4 regions of the Paenibacillus sp. FSL R5-0912 genome follow, and region 3 is predicted to be linked to each of the others. Evidence: riboswitches for the same ligand, from Rfam matches in the RefSeq annotation. Region 3 holds a riboswitch; each other region holds the start of a gene.
The links. Region 3 has a riboswitch for cyclic di-AMP ahead of R50912_RS08580 (NfeD family membrane protein). Riboswitches for the same ligand answer to the same signal wherever they lie in the genome.
Positions count from the first base shown of each region.

Region 1: linked by a shared signal. The riboswitch ahead of R50912_RS17750 (APC family permease) and the one ahead of R50912_RS08580 (NfeD family membrane protein) in region 3 are both predicted to bind cyclic di-AMP.
Region 2: linked by a shared signal. The riboswitch ahead of R50912_RS00140 (resuscitation-promoting factor) and the one ahead of R50912_RS08580 (NfeD family membrane protein) in region 3 are both predicted to bind cyclic di-AMP.
Region 4: linked by a shared signal. The riboswitch ahead of R50912_RS00485 (C40 family peptidase) and the one ahead of R50912_RS08580 (NfeD family membrane protein) in region 3 are both predicted to bind cyclic di-AMP.

Region 1 covers NZ_CP009282.1:4,231,876-4,235,362, forward strand. Annotated here, with positions in the region: gene R50912_RS17750 (APC family permease) at 26-1,843, opposite strand; cyclic di-AMP (ydaO/yuaA leader) riboswitch at 1,972-2,131, opposite strand; gene R50912_RS17755 (disulfide oxidoreductase) at 2,358-2,792, opposite strand; gene R50912_RS17760 (DsbA family protein) at 2,789-3,487, opposite strand, start outside.
Region 2 covers NZ_CP009282.1:28,169-31,655, reverse strand. Annotated here, with positions in the region: gene R50912_RS00140 (resuscitation-promoting factor) at 36-1,196, opposite strand; cyclic di-AMP (ydaO/yuaA leader) riboswitch at 1,484-1,713, opposite strand; gene R50912_RS00135 (TatD family hydrolase) at 1,912-2,682, opposite strand; gene R50912_RS00130 (HD domain-containing protein) at 2,736-3,487, opposite strand, start outside.
Region 3 covers NZ_CP009282.1:2,035,844-2,039,330, forward strand. Annotated here, with positions in the region: gene R50912_RS08570 (FIST signal transduction protein) at 1-452, shown strand, start outside; gene R50912_RS08575 (methyl-accepting chemotaxis protein) at 470-1,585, shown strand; cyclic di-AMP (ydaO/yuaA leader) riboswitch at 1,844-2,032, shown strand; gene R50912_RS08580 (NfeD family membrane protein) at 2,190-2,735, shown strand; gene R50912_RS08585 (flotillin family protein) at 2,758-3,487, shown strand, end outside.
Region 4 covers NZ_CP009282.1:99,866-103,352, forward strand. Annotated here, with positions in the region: gene R50912_RS00465 (hypothetical protein) at 1-3, shown strand, start outside; gene R50912_RS00470 (4a-hydroxytetrahydrobiopterin dehydratase) at 216-491, shown strand; gene R50912_RS00475 (c-type cytochrome) at 597-953, opposite strand; gene R50912_RS00480 (GNAT family N-acetyltransferase) at 1,080-1,565, opposite strand; gene R50912_RS00485 (C40 family peptidase) at 1,814-2,305, opposite strand; cyclic di-AMP (ydaO/yuaA leader) riboswitch at 2,311-2,454, opposite strand; gene R50912_RS00490 (C40 family peptidase) at 2,842-3,270, opposite strand; cyclic di-AMP (ydaO/yuaA leader) riboswitch at 3,328-3,466, opposite strand.

The DNA.
Region 1 (3,487 bases), 2.2 Mb from region 3:
ACCGTTATACATATAAAGGGTATGTCTATTTGTGCAAATGATACGGCACAGTTGCTATAACGATATCCTTCTGATTCATCAGATAAGAGCGGATGAACAAGCTGGTCTGATTATGCAGAATCGCCTGCCACCAATGCTTCGTAACAAATTGCGGAATGAGTACAGTAATATGGTCTGTTGAAGCGGTTTTCCACTCCACCGTATCGATGAATTTCACCAGCGGGCGGATGATGCTGCGGTAACGCGAGCGGAGTACAATCAGGCGAACCCCAGGGTTCCACTCTTCCCACTTCTGTTCCATTTTGTGAATCTCTTCTTCATCGAATCCGACATATACAGCCACCACATTCTCAGTCAATGACTTCGCATAGCTGATTGAATGCAGTACCGCGCGGGTGACACCGGCAACAGGTACAACCACTGTGCTTCCTTTAATGCAAGGTTTATCCGTAGCCGGACAAATGCGCAGCTGATCGGCAATATTCATATAATGGCGGTGAATCCGGTGGAACACGATGATTACAAGCGGCAGGAAGATGAAGGCCATCCATACACTCGAGAATTTAGTAATAATGAAGATGAGCGTAATGGTCAAGGTTGTGAGCATGCCTACTGTATTCACTGCGAATTTGCTCTGCCAGCCCTTAGGCTTGGTTCTGTACCACTGGACCATCATGCCAAGCTGTGAAAGGGTAAACGGAATGAATACCCCAACGGCGTATAATGGAATCAACCCTTCGGTATTACCGTGAAAAGCGGCTACAAGCACAGCCGACATTACGCCGAGGAAAATAATGCCGTTGGAGAATCCCAGCCGGTCTCCGCGTACCATGAAGGCGTGGGGTAAATATTTGTCTTTGGCGAACATGAATGCCAGCAGCGGGAATGCCGAATACGCTGTATTCGCCGCCAGGAACAAGATTACTGCGGTGATGCCTTGGATGAAGAAGTACAAACCGCCGCGGCCAAAGGTAGACTCGGTAATCTGCGACACAACCGTTGCTTTCTCGTTCGGCATGATACCGTACCAATAAGCCAAAAGCGTAATCCCCGTGAACATAGCCCCGAGAATCAGACCCATAAGCACCAGTGTTTTAGCCGCATTTTTCTCAGCCGGTGCTTTGAAGTTAGGGATCGCATTAGATACAGCTTCTACCCCGGTCAGTGCCGAACAGCCGGAGCTGAAGGCCTTAAGCAGAAGGAACATACTGACATTCGATACCGCCGAGCCGATCTCAGGAACCTGGGCATGAGCACCGCCGGTTGCATACTTGAAGACTCCCGCGATAATCAGCACAAAGATGGAGACGACGAACAGATATACCGGAATGGCTATGAATGAAGCTGATTCAGTAACCCCCCGCAGATTGACAATCGTTAAGAGCAGAATGACAGTAACCGCTATAAGTACACTATGATTATGAAGACCCGGGAACGCTGATGTGATCGCATCCGTTCCCGCCGAGGCGCTTACCGCCACCGTTAAAATATAATCCACCAGCAAAGAGCCTCCGGCAAGCAAGCCGGTATGAACCCCGAGATTAGTTTTGGCGACAATATAGGCGCCTCCGCCCTGCGGATAAGCAAAAATGGTCTGCCGATAAGACAGGATTAAGATGACCAGCAGGCCCAATACGGCTAATGCAATTGGCAATGAGTACCAGATAGCTGTGAAGCCTGCGGCCACGAGTACAATTAAGATTTGTTCTGTTCCGTAGGCTACAGACGAGAGCGCATCAGAAGACAGGACAGCCAGTGCTTTCACCTTGGATAACTTTTCATGATCGAGTTCGTTCGACTTCATCGGACGCCCGATCAATAGTCGTTTTACCTTGCTTACCATTGTAGTAACATTTCCTCTCTTTGTTAAGTTGAAACGGCAGTACCGCGCGCTGTTTTCATAAGTGGATTTCATAAATGCAGGCACAGAAATAGGCATACGGAAATGATCCGCATGCCTTGAGTGCATGGTCATTATCCCACTATTGCTTACGAGGTTAGCTGGCGGATTCGGGCTGTGGTAGCCCTACGGTTTTCGAGTCTGCTGACCCGCTTCCGATTCACCCCGTTGGCACTCGGCCAAGTTTGGTTCCCCCGTTTTTCCTTCCGGAAAATTCAGCGCATATTCAACTTCTCACAAGGACTAATATTAATCTACAATGACTCTTCCGTAAAGCGTTGAAACAAATGAAAAAAGAATGAAAAACAACCAAAACAACCAAATCCATGATCCGGTATGTCTTGATCTTTCATTCTCTTTCATTATCACTTTATCGCGTGATTTTACAGCATTTCTGCTTAATAATTTACACTCAATTTAAGGGAAATAGTTACTCTTCATTCTGCCTGACGGCTTCTTACTCACCTGCATCCTCTTTACGCCCTGTCCATAGCAGAATTGTGATTAATGCGAACGCAATGAGTGCCAGCAGCGGGATGGTGATGAATCCGAAATAATTCAGATAATCCGTGTTGCACGGGACACCGATTGTACATGGAAGCACCTTGCTAAGTGCCGGAATTTTCTGCTCTGCGTAATGATAGATCGAAATGCTTCCGCCAATCAAACTTAAGGGCAGCACATAAGGGATAATGCGCTTATCCCCCCGGTAAGTGGCGATTCCGAGCAAAATAAGCTGCGGGTACATAAATATCCGCTGAAACCAGCATAGCTTGCAGGGCTCATATTTCAGCACTTCACTGAGATACAGACTGCCTGCTACAGCAACAACCGAGACGAACCAGGCCAAGTAGAGACAATTCCGGCGGCAGAATGCAGAGAATTTATTCATTGTGCAGCCACAGCTTCCGCAGCTACCTTGATTTGAGCATCAATTTCCTCCATATTAAAAGGTTCATTCACCTTGACTCCATTCACAAACAGTGATGGCGTGTTGGTTACACCGGTGTCTGTGCCAACCTGGATATCTCTCTCCAGTTCGCTTTCATAGGTCTTGTCTTCAATATCCTTACGCAGCAGGTCGAAGTCAATGGGCAGTTCTAATTGCTGTGCCAGACTTACCAGGAAGTCCGGTGTTGCCCACTCCACCTTTTCTTCACCCTGGTTAGCATAGATGGCATCGAAGAATTTCCAGAAAGCCTCTTCATTCTGATGATATACGGACAGTGCCGCTAGTGAAGCTGTTCTCGAATCTGTACCAATAAAGGCCAGGTTGACGAAGTAAAAGGCTGCTTTATCCTGATTGACATACTCCTGAACGATTTGCGGTTTAATCACCCCGGTGAACTGGGCGCAAGCCGGACATTTGTAATCGCCGAATTCAACGATTTTGACTGGAGCATCTTCTTTGCCCAGCCGTGCCATTTCACTGTAATTGAAGTCAACGGGAGCCGCAGCAGATCCTGTGGTTGAGCCGTCCTTCGAGGCCAGCATGAATAATCCCACAAAAATAATAACGACTAACGCCACTGTACTCACGATCAGGATTCTCGTTTTCTGCTTCTGCTGCTCCTGCTCTGCCCGGCG
Region 2 (3,487 bases), 2.0 Mb from region 3:
TCTTATAAACCGCTAATTTGCAAAAGACTTGGCGCTTAGTTAAGCTCCGGCTTCACAGGTCCAATCACATAGATGGTCCGCGACTTCCGGCCGAAATTACGGGCATGGCTTAGTGAATCGTAGTAAACATCCACCTTGTTGCCTTTGATGGCACCGCCGGTATCCTCTGCTCGGCGAAACCCTAATCCCTCAATGTACACCCACCAGCCAATTGGTATTACATTCGGATCCACTGCAATAGTGCGGCCTTCCGTTACGCGTGTGCCGGAGGCGGTACGTGTTCCAATTCCCGGTTCTTCCGAGGAATACGCCGTCATAGATACGTTTTTGATCATTTTTTTGTATTCAAAATCTACGCCTGCCTTGCTCGTGACGTTGTTGCTCTTCGCGCTGACTTTGGATAATTTGGAGGTTGTTGTTGCTTTGGATGTAGTTGCAGCAGCTACAACAGGCTTCGGAACCGCTTTGGTGCCGACGGCAATAACCTTGTCTTTGGTTACCGTCTGAACTTCCTTGCCGACCATATTCATGGAGACTAGCTCCCCATCCTGATATATCTTCTCGATATGCTGGATGATCGCGCCCGGCTTGCCTGCCTGTGCAACTCTTACGTCTCCCTTATACAGAGAGGGGTCTGCGGTTTTGATGACCTTAAAAGGCAAGTTTACTGTCCGCTGTACGGTCTGCTTGGTAATACGGACAATCTTGACTTCCATGTCGGGTGTGACTGCGGTATCAAGCGAAGGGAAAATCTTATCATTGCCCTCCAGGCTGTAACCCAGCTTGGTAATGGCATCTCCGAGCGAATCCTCGGTGGTGTATAGGGTCTTGGTTGCACCGTCTGCAGTAAGCAAAAGCTTCTGCACACGGGTGATTACGACACGGTCGCCGTCTTGTATTTCATCACTAAGGCCAATAGATAGCTTATCATACGGCTGCAGCGAAATTTGTTCCTTTGCCAGCACATCACTGAGCAGCGTTTCCCGCGTTTCCAGTGTCTGCACCTGTCCGTCTATAACTAAAATTATTTCTTTATTGCTCTGACCGTGTACGTACAGCAGAATTAACAGTCCGATAACAATTGATATCACACCTGCAAGTGAAAGTACGCGAGGATTCACTTGCTTCAGCCGTAATGCGAAAGACCTGCTGGATGATTGCGAATCATGGGATACCTCTGGTTGGAATACGCCCACTCTCTCCATCCTCCTTACATAGCCCCGTCGTCCAAGTTATATCATGGTGACTGCATCATTTCTGACGAAACTAGGTTTGAGATTGCAACAGGATACGCCCGCATTGCTCCAGCGTTTCCTGCTCATGGATCGCCTGCTCGGCATAGCTACTCCGGATATCTGTTGTATAACAGTATGCCGGGAACATCCGCATTATTCATAACAAAAAAAGCCCAAAAAAGAGTTCACAGAGGACTCTTTCGTGGCTTCTCCGGTGTCGAATACGCGGGAATGTTTATGCACGAGGTTTCCTCTCTTACTTGCGCTTACGGGGTTAGCTGTCGGGTTCGGGCATAAGAGAGACGCCCTATCTCAGGTCACCCGCTCACGGCGGTTGCCCTCAAATTCACCCCAAAGACCACGTGAAGAAATCAAATAAATTCTGCGGCAATTCTGTGTTGTACTCTATGTACGGGCATGCGGCAGGGCATTTATTGGTTCCCCCGTTCTCCATACGGAGACTCAGCGAGACGATCCATGAAATAGTGACTGTCACAGTAACAACAGCTCACTGCACTGAAAAGATGATATCCTGTTTTGATGCATGTTGTAAAGGACGATTCAACCACGTTTACGTAAAAAAATGATTAAAATATTGTAATATTCAGCCGTTTTTGGACTATAAAAGTTTAATATATCGGCTATACTTCATTTTTCACCGCTTTTTCTCCCGTTTTCAGACAATCCCAAATCGTTCCAGTGCGTTCGCATACGTAATTTCAGCCAATTCCTGTAAATCAATCCCTTTTATTGCCGCAGCTGCCTCCGCTACAAGTCTTACGTGTGCGGTCTCATTCCGCTTGCCGCGGAAGGGGTGCGGAGTCAAATATGGGGAGTCCGTTTCGATCAGTAGCCGGTCCAGCGGAGTCTGGGCGAGCACCTCTTTGGGCACCCTGGCATTCTTAAACGTAATCGGTCCCCCGAAGGACAAATGGAAGCCGAGATCCAGACACATTTTGGCGCTTTCCCAGCTGCCGGAGAACGAATGCATCACCCCTCCAACCTCACCCGCTTTTTCCTCCCGCAGAATCCGGATTACATCCTCGTGGGCATCGCGGTTATGGATACAGATGGGCATCTTCAGTTCACGCGCCAGGCCGATTTGCTTGCGGAATACCTCATGCTGTACATCCTTAGGAGAGGTGTCCCAATAATAGTCAAGTCCGATTTCGCCGATGGCCACTACCTTGGGATGGCTGCAAAGCGAAGCGATCCATTCGAGGTCGCCCTCCTTCATACTGAATGCATCCTGGGGATGCCAGCCCACCGCTGCATAAATATAATCATATTTCTCTGCGAGCTCCATCGTTGTCGGTATCGTCTCCCGGTTGAAGCCAATATTGATCATTTTACTGACTCCGGACTCCAGCGCCCGGGCGATTACCTCCTCGCGGTCCTCGTCGAATTGCGGAGCATCCAGATGGGTATGTGTGTCGAATAACTGCATTATATTACATCCTTTCCGCCTTGATTTCTATGAAGAATTACAAGTATTTTAGGTTATTTTGCAAAAATATCTGCAATGGAGGACGGCAGCCGTGGAAGGGCTTTCTGCAGCCTGTCCTGCGGGAAATAGAGATGGTATCTGCCTCGGTGAATCCCGCTGATCGAGCGTACAATATCTGATACCTCAGAGATCTCCCGCAGCTTATCATGACGGTCAAGAAGCAGAATCTGTTTACTGTCAAAAGCATCCCCTGGACGAAATACATCATAAGGAAGGTCTGTCGGAAAATCGATTTCCAGATCATAATCCGCTCGCAGTCCGGCACCCGCAAAGCTGCGGCGGATTTCGTCAATCGTCTCTGTATCCAGATGCTCCATCTCCACATATTTATACAGTTTACGATGAATAAAACGGCTGCACAAGTCGCTTAAAATTTCATCTTTCTCCAGCGTCCACTGCATGAAGGCTGTCTGCATCAAAGCCTCGTCCAGCAGCAGGTACTGCTGCACCGTTATATCCCCGCGGAACAAATCACTAAGCGGCTCAATCATGAACCGGAAACCATAATCCTCCTGCACCAGCTCCTTGGCTCTGCGGAGAATCTGGCGCAGAATAATCTCCGAGCTGCGTGTTACCGGATGGAAATAGACCTGCCAGTACATCTGATAACGTGACATCAGGTAATCCTCAATCGCATGCATGCCGGATTCTTTAACAACTACCCGGCCGTCATAGGGGCGCAGCATCCGCAGAATACGGTCAATGTCAATGGTTCCGTAATTCACCCCTGTATAATAGGCATCTC
Region 3 (3,487 bases):
TGTATTCCTTCAACGGACGTCCTGCTGCGGAAGAATACGCGCGCGTGCTTGGTGTCCCGGAGTCGGAGCTGGCAGAGCATTTCCTGAGCAGCCCGCTGGGCAAAAGATACGAAGACGATCTGATCATCGCCTCACCGATGACCATTAATCCGGATGGCTCTGTCACATTTTACAGCCAGGTTATGTCTAGTACTTATGTAGAGGTGCTGAGTGCAGCAGATCCGCTTGCTGTGCTGGGGGAGACGCTGGGCGGGAGCCCGTACAAGCCTTCCTTTGTGCTTAACATTAACTGTACGCTGCGGGACCAGCTCTTCATCCGGGACGGTCTGTGGGCGGATTTTGACAGGACTATGCTCGGATTCTGCGGCAACACTACAGGTTTCATCAGCTACGGAGAGCAATATTATAAAAAGCATGCCAACCAGACCATGATTCTGCTGCTGGTTGAATAAGGGAGAGTAGATTGATTATGCAGTGGATAACCAGATTACGCACTTCATGGGGCAAAAGCATCTCTGCCGGAGCTGTTCAAAGTCATAATACATTAGCCGTTCTTGAAAAAACGGACAGCTCCGGACAATCAGCCGGGACGCTAAAGACAGCTGGAGCAGCGGCTAATGCTACTGAGCCTCCAGAGAATACTGGCAGGACAGCTGCCGCTAACGACGCTTCAGCCACTGAATCCTATGGGATGCACGCCTATACCCTGGCCGGACAGATCCGCCGCGAAACTGACGAGATTCTTAAGGAAGAGGCCCAGCTGGTAGAGGAGTTTGCGGCTTTACGGGCGGGCAGCGGTGAGCTGATCAGCCAGATCGGCGGGACCCAGCAGCTTCTGGAGCATCTGAAGACCAACAGCGGACAGACCGAAGATCTCATCAATGAAATGTATGGCAGCCTCTCTTTTTCCTCCAATAAAATTGAATTCGCCAAAGAGGCCAATATCCAGATCTCGGCGGAAATGCAGAAGGCTTCGGCGGTATTTACTGAATTTGTCAGCTTGAATGAGGACCTGCGGGGGCATTTCCGGAGCATCGAGCAGCTGGCAAAGATCATTACGGATATTGCTGAGCAGACGAATCTGTTGTCGCTGAATGCAGCGATCGAGGCGGCGCGGGCCGGAGAGCACGGACGGGGCTTCTCGGTGGTTGCCACAGAAATCCGCAAGCTGGCCGACAGCACGCGCAGTCATGTGAAGGAGATCATGGGCTCCCTTTCGGGGATGACCCAGGTGATGGAGCAGCTTCACAGCAAGTCCGGTGACGGGACAACGGCGATGACAGAGACGAATGCGAAGATCAGCCAGTCCACGGTATACATGAACGAGATCGTGGAAGCGGAGGAAGAGGTATTCCAGCATCTGGAGAAGATTCAGGAATCGCAGGAGAGCAGCATGGAGGATGTGGAGCAGATCAATGGCGATCTGCTGCGTATTCTGGAGAAATCGGGACAGGATGCAGGGCAGTTCCAGAAGATGGTGCTTACCGTCCAGCAAAAAGCCGACCACTATCAGCAGCTGCTTAATCATTTGCATCAGATAGAGCAGCTGCAGCAGCTGGATGAAGCACAGAAGACTGGCGTATAAGCAGAAGCGAGTATCCGATAAAAAAGACTACACCCGGCAGAGGGAATGCAGGTGGTCAGCCTCTTTGCTATGTAACAGCACTGCTCCAGAGAAACGGAGCAAAAAGGAGTAAATCATCGGCCGCTTAAGAGCGAAAGCAAAGTATACGCCTTCATTCGTGCAGGAACGGCATTTTTGGCTTCTTTTGTCAACCGCAGCGTTTTACATTAAATGGCTGCAGGCGTAAGATTCAAATCAACAACCGAATGAAATTTAACTGTTCTCAAATGGCTGAATTCCAGTAATGGGAACGGGGGAACCAACGGTGATTACGGCTTAGGCTCAGATAGCGGCCGCACACCTGGGGTGAATCCTTGCTGCATGCTGTATAACGGTGCTCCGGCAAGGTAGGGCAATCTCGCTGCCCGAATCCGTCAGCTAACCCCGTAAGCCTCGAAGAGAGAGGATGAGCGCCATGATCGATTAACCGACCACGGAGAGCCCTGCTGCTGCTGTGGTCTTTTTGCTGTGCAGGCAGCAGGGGGAGACGGTCTGAATTAAGACGGATAATTCATATAACAACGGGAAAAGTTTATTTATATTGTGATCAGAACTGCCTAAGGAGGTGATCGTTATCTTAACTACATTTATCGTGTGCTTCTGGGTCGGACTGCTCCTGCTCCTCAGCGGCGGACTTCATGGGCATGGCCTGGCGGGTCATCTGCATGCGGGGGGCGGTGACGCCGGGGGGCCGGGCTTTGTGCCTATACTCCCGCTGATGGTGTTTGTCACAGTCTGGGGCGGCGCTGGTTATATGCTTAGCCGCTTCAGCGGAATGAGCGTGCTTGCAGTAGTGCTGATCTGCACCATGATAGCCTTGCTGACAGGGTGTCTGATGTATGCAGTGCTGGCCCGGGTGATGACCCGGTATGACAGCAGCATGAATGAATTGGATTATGAGCAGGCAGGGCAGCTTGGATACGTCAGTGTACCTGCAGCGGATGGGGCAGCCGGGGAAATGAAATATGTGCTGCACGGAACGATGCGCTCCATTGGAGTGCGGGCAGCAATCGGCCAGCAGCTCGTGAAGGGCGACAGGGTGATTATTTTGAAGGTGGATAAGGGAATGGCGGAAGTAACCCTCTTCGAGAGGGAATTCGGAGAATTATAAATGACGGGGAGTGTCGGACCAAATGGTTATTCTTTATTTAATCTCGGGCATTGTTGTTGTTATTCTGCTGGCTTTGTTCAGTATCGTGACCGCTTATAAAAAAGTCCCGCCCAATCAGGCGATGATTGTATACGGTCTCGGCGGTAAAAGAGTGGTGCAGGGCGGCGGGACGTTCGTCATCCCGGGCTTCCAGAACAATAAGACCATCTCGATGATGCTGATGAGCTTCGATGTCATTCCAGCGCAGGCGATGTTCTCCCGGCAGGGCATCAAGCTCAACCTGGAGGCGGTCGCCCAGATAAAAATCAAAAGCGATCCCACCGCTATTCTGACGGCCAGTGAGCAGTTCATCGACCGGCCCGAAGAAGACCGCGAGACAATTATCCTGCATTCGGTGGAGGGCCACCTGCGCGGCTTAATCGGGCAATTGACGGTGGAATCCATCCTCAAGACGCCTGATGAAATCAACAGCAAGATGAGGGAGACCTGCTCGGAGGACCTCGACAAGATGGGGCTTGAGGTCGTCAGCTTCACCATCAAAAAAATTACGGATGACAAAGGGTACATCGACAATATGGGGGTTCCGGAAATTGAGCGCATCCGCCGCGATGCCAGCATTGCCAAGGCGGAAGCGGAACGCGATATTCAGATCAAGCAGGCCGAGGCGGAGAAGGAATCCTCCATTGCCAAAGCCAATGCACATCAGGCCACCATTGAAGCGGGAACCGCCGCCCGCGCGAAGGAGTCCCTGT
Region 4 (3,487 bases), 1.9 Mb from region 3:
TAGCCTGGAGGCAGCCGCGGAGCGGAGTTTGTCCCCAGGCATCTGCCCATGTTAAAATTGGGATAAGAAGTACTATTGGCCGGGATTTAAGAATACATTTAATCGAAAAAAATCTTTGGCCCGGCACATCCCTTGGACTTTAAGAAGCTGAGGGATGTTTTATTTAAAAGACAGGACTGCTGTGATGTAGCTAATTAAGCAAGGGAGGAAACAAATTGCCATTTACAGAGGAAGAACTGCGGGAGCAGATCGGCAAGCTGGAAGGCTGGAAATTGGAAGAGGATATTATGGTACGCAAATATATGTTCAATGAATATATGAAGGGAATTGCCTTTGTAGATGAGGTTGCTGCGATCTCGGAAGCGTTCGACCATCACCCGCATATCACCATTGATTACAAGACCGTTATCGTGCGTCTGCCTGCAGATGTGCAGAAGCTGGATATCCGCCAGGCCAATGAAATTAACGAGGCTTTTGAGAAAAACCGTTAGAGGACAGGATCCTTATGGAAATGACAGTACTGCCTGATCCATAAAAATGCCCGTGCAAGGATACCAGGTATCTTTTGCAGCGGGCATTTTGCTTTGGGCATGTTATTATTTCTTCTCGGCCAGCCATAAAGCGACATTCGCAATTTCCTCAGGGGCTAGTTTGTCTTTGAAAGAAGGCATCTGCCCGCGTCCCTTGGTCACAATGCTGTAAATCTGCGCCGCGTCATGCTGAGCGCCCTCCTGCTGCAGGTTCGGCCCTACACCGCCCTGAAGCTGATCCCCGTGGCAGGTGATGCAGTTGGCTTTTACCAGGGCCTCCGCGCTGGCTGCGTCCAGCACAACCTCAGGCATTGTAGGCTTGTTCTCTTCAGCCACCTCGGCTTTGCCGGGCAGGGTAAACATTAAGACCACGGCAAAGGCACAGGCGGCAAAAAACAAACCGCTCATGATCCATTTCTGCATCTGCATCCGTCCCTTCATGTAAGCTGCTTCCTTCATTATACCGGATGGTGAAGCGTTATCATAGTATTTGTGTCAAAAAAATGAACGAAACTCCTGGGAAATTTGCATACATACAGAAGTGGAATGCTATTTCTCATAGACCATACAATAAAATGGTTTATCGCCAGATGGAGTTCTTCGTTCATAAGTATCCGTTATGGTAAATCCGCATTTCTGGTAAGCACGGATGGCCCGCTGATTCCAGGTCAGTACCTCCAAATCGATCTCCCGTTCCGGATAACGCAACAGAGCCGCCTGAACGATGGCCTTCATGAAGAGATGTCCCATGCCATGACCGCACAGATCGGGCCGCATGCCGATTCCGAGCCGGACTACACCCTCCATAGGGAACAGCTGGGCGAAGCCGCATAGGATTCCCTGTCCGTTCACGATGGAAACGTATTGTTCGCTGCGAAGCTGCGGATCACCGAATTCAACACCGAGCGCCTGCATCTGCTCCCAGGGCATCCAGCCGTAAATATTATACGGGGGCCTATAGTTCCACTCACAGATCTCAGCGCCATGCCGCGACTCCATAGCAACAACATAAAAAGATACCGGAGAACTTATCATAAGCGGAGGCCACCTTTCAAGGGAACATTACTTCATTCTATAAATATTATATACAAAATGAGCAGGATTCGACGCAAAAACCTTGCAGATAGACCGGAACTTGACAAACGCCAAAAAATATTTTAGGAAAGGGCCGAATTGATGTTTTACAAATATAGAGCGGGGTAAGTAATTTTATAGACAAAAAAATAAGCCCTCCTCCAAGATTTCGGCAAAAATCCTGGAAAAGCGCTTATATTTAGGACAAATTATTGCACATCGTCATTGTCTTCGGAATCAGTAGCTACAGTCTTGTAAGCATCTGTACTCATAATCCGTTTGGCGCCAACGTAGCGGTTGACGTAGTAGCTGTCACTCAGCGAACTGATGGTTACACCACGCGAGGAAGAAGCATGTGCGAACTCACCGTCACCAACATAAATACCGACATGGGAAACGCCTTTGCCGCTTGTATTGAAGAATACAAGATCGCCCGGTCTCATCTCATCACGGGATATAGCAGTGCCCATCTGATATTGGGAGCCGGATTGGTGGGGCAGGTTAATTCCGATCTTATCAAAAACATACATTGTAAATCCGGAGCAATCAAAACCGTTCGTGGATACACCGCCGGATACGTATTTGGTCCCGATGGCTTTGTCGATAACTTTATCCATTTTGGAATCCGCGAAAGCGCTTCCTGCTCCAATGGTGAAGATGATGGAAAAGCTTAGTACTGCGGCTGCTAGCTTCTTCTTCAAAAGTAAATACCCCTTCCAAATGCCTACGAGGTTAGCTTAAGGGTTCGGTTGAAGGTCCCCTATGACCCCTCTTAGAATAGGAGGTCAATTCACCCAAAGTTGGTTCCCCCGTTTCCCTAAATCTTTAGGGAACTCGGCACGACTGTTGATTAGGATTAGCTGTTATTCAATACATGACAAAACCTTTGTTAAAAGCGATTCAATAATTACAAAAATGTTACTAAAAGCTCACTGCGATAATTGTAGCAAAGACTAGGGCGCTTGGCAATCACTTATAACATATTAATGCATTTTTTTTGCGTTTTTTAGAGTTATAGCTGCATAGAAAGACTCATATTTAACGCAGCGGGTGAGCTGTTGATGAATTTTCTTTGGATTTGGGATAAAAAGGTGTTTCAGGGCCTGCAGATGAGTGTAAAAGGTAGAATAAGGAAAAGGAAAAACCCGGAAATGATTACGGCAATAATCAAAACCGGGCTCGTATAAGTTACATTTAGATGTTAGAGGTACAAATATTCGAGGAAATGTTCAAGGGTTCAATCGTAAGCGACAGCTTGGTAGGCTGTTGTGCTCATTACTCTTTTAGCGCCAACGTAGCGGTTGGCCCAGTATGCCTGACTCAGCGAACTGATGGTTACACCACGCGAAGTGGAGGATTGTGCGAATTTTCCATTGCCAACATAAATACCGACATGGGAAACTCCGTTGCCCAGGGTATTGAAGAATACCAAATCACCGGAACGCAAATTACTCTTGGATACGGCTGTTCCAACGCTGTACTGTGCCTTAGAGGTGCGCGGCAAGGTCAGGCCGATACTCTTGAATACGTATTTGGTGAATCCGGAACAATCAAAGCCGCTGGTGCTGGTGCCCCCGGTTTTATATGACGTTCCAATGGTTTTTGAGATCACAGTATCCATTTTGGAATCTGCGAAAGCGCTGCCCGCTCCGAGTGTAAATACCATCACAAGACCTAGCGCTGCTGCGGTGCATTTCTTCTTAAAGTTCTGACTTCTCAAAAGATGTACTCCTTCCAAGGCCTGCGAGGTTAGCTTAAGGATTCGGTAGAAGGTTCCCCTATGACCCCTCTAAAGCGAGATCAATTCACCCAAAATATGGTTCCCCCACTCCCCGGTGCTGGGAATTCGGCGTTTTGTGCACCAGAATAGTGACATATCGACA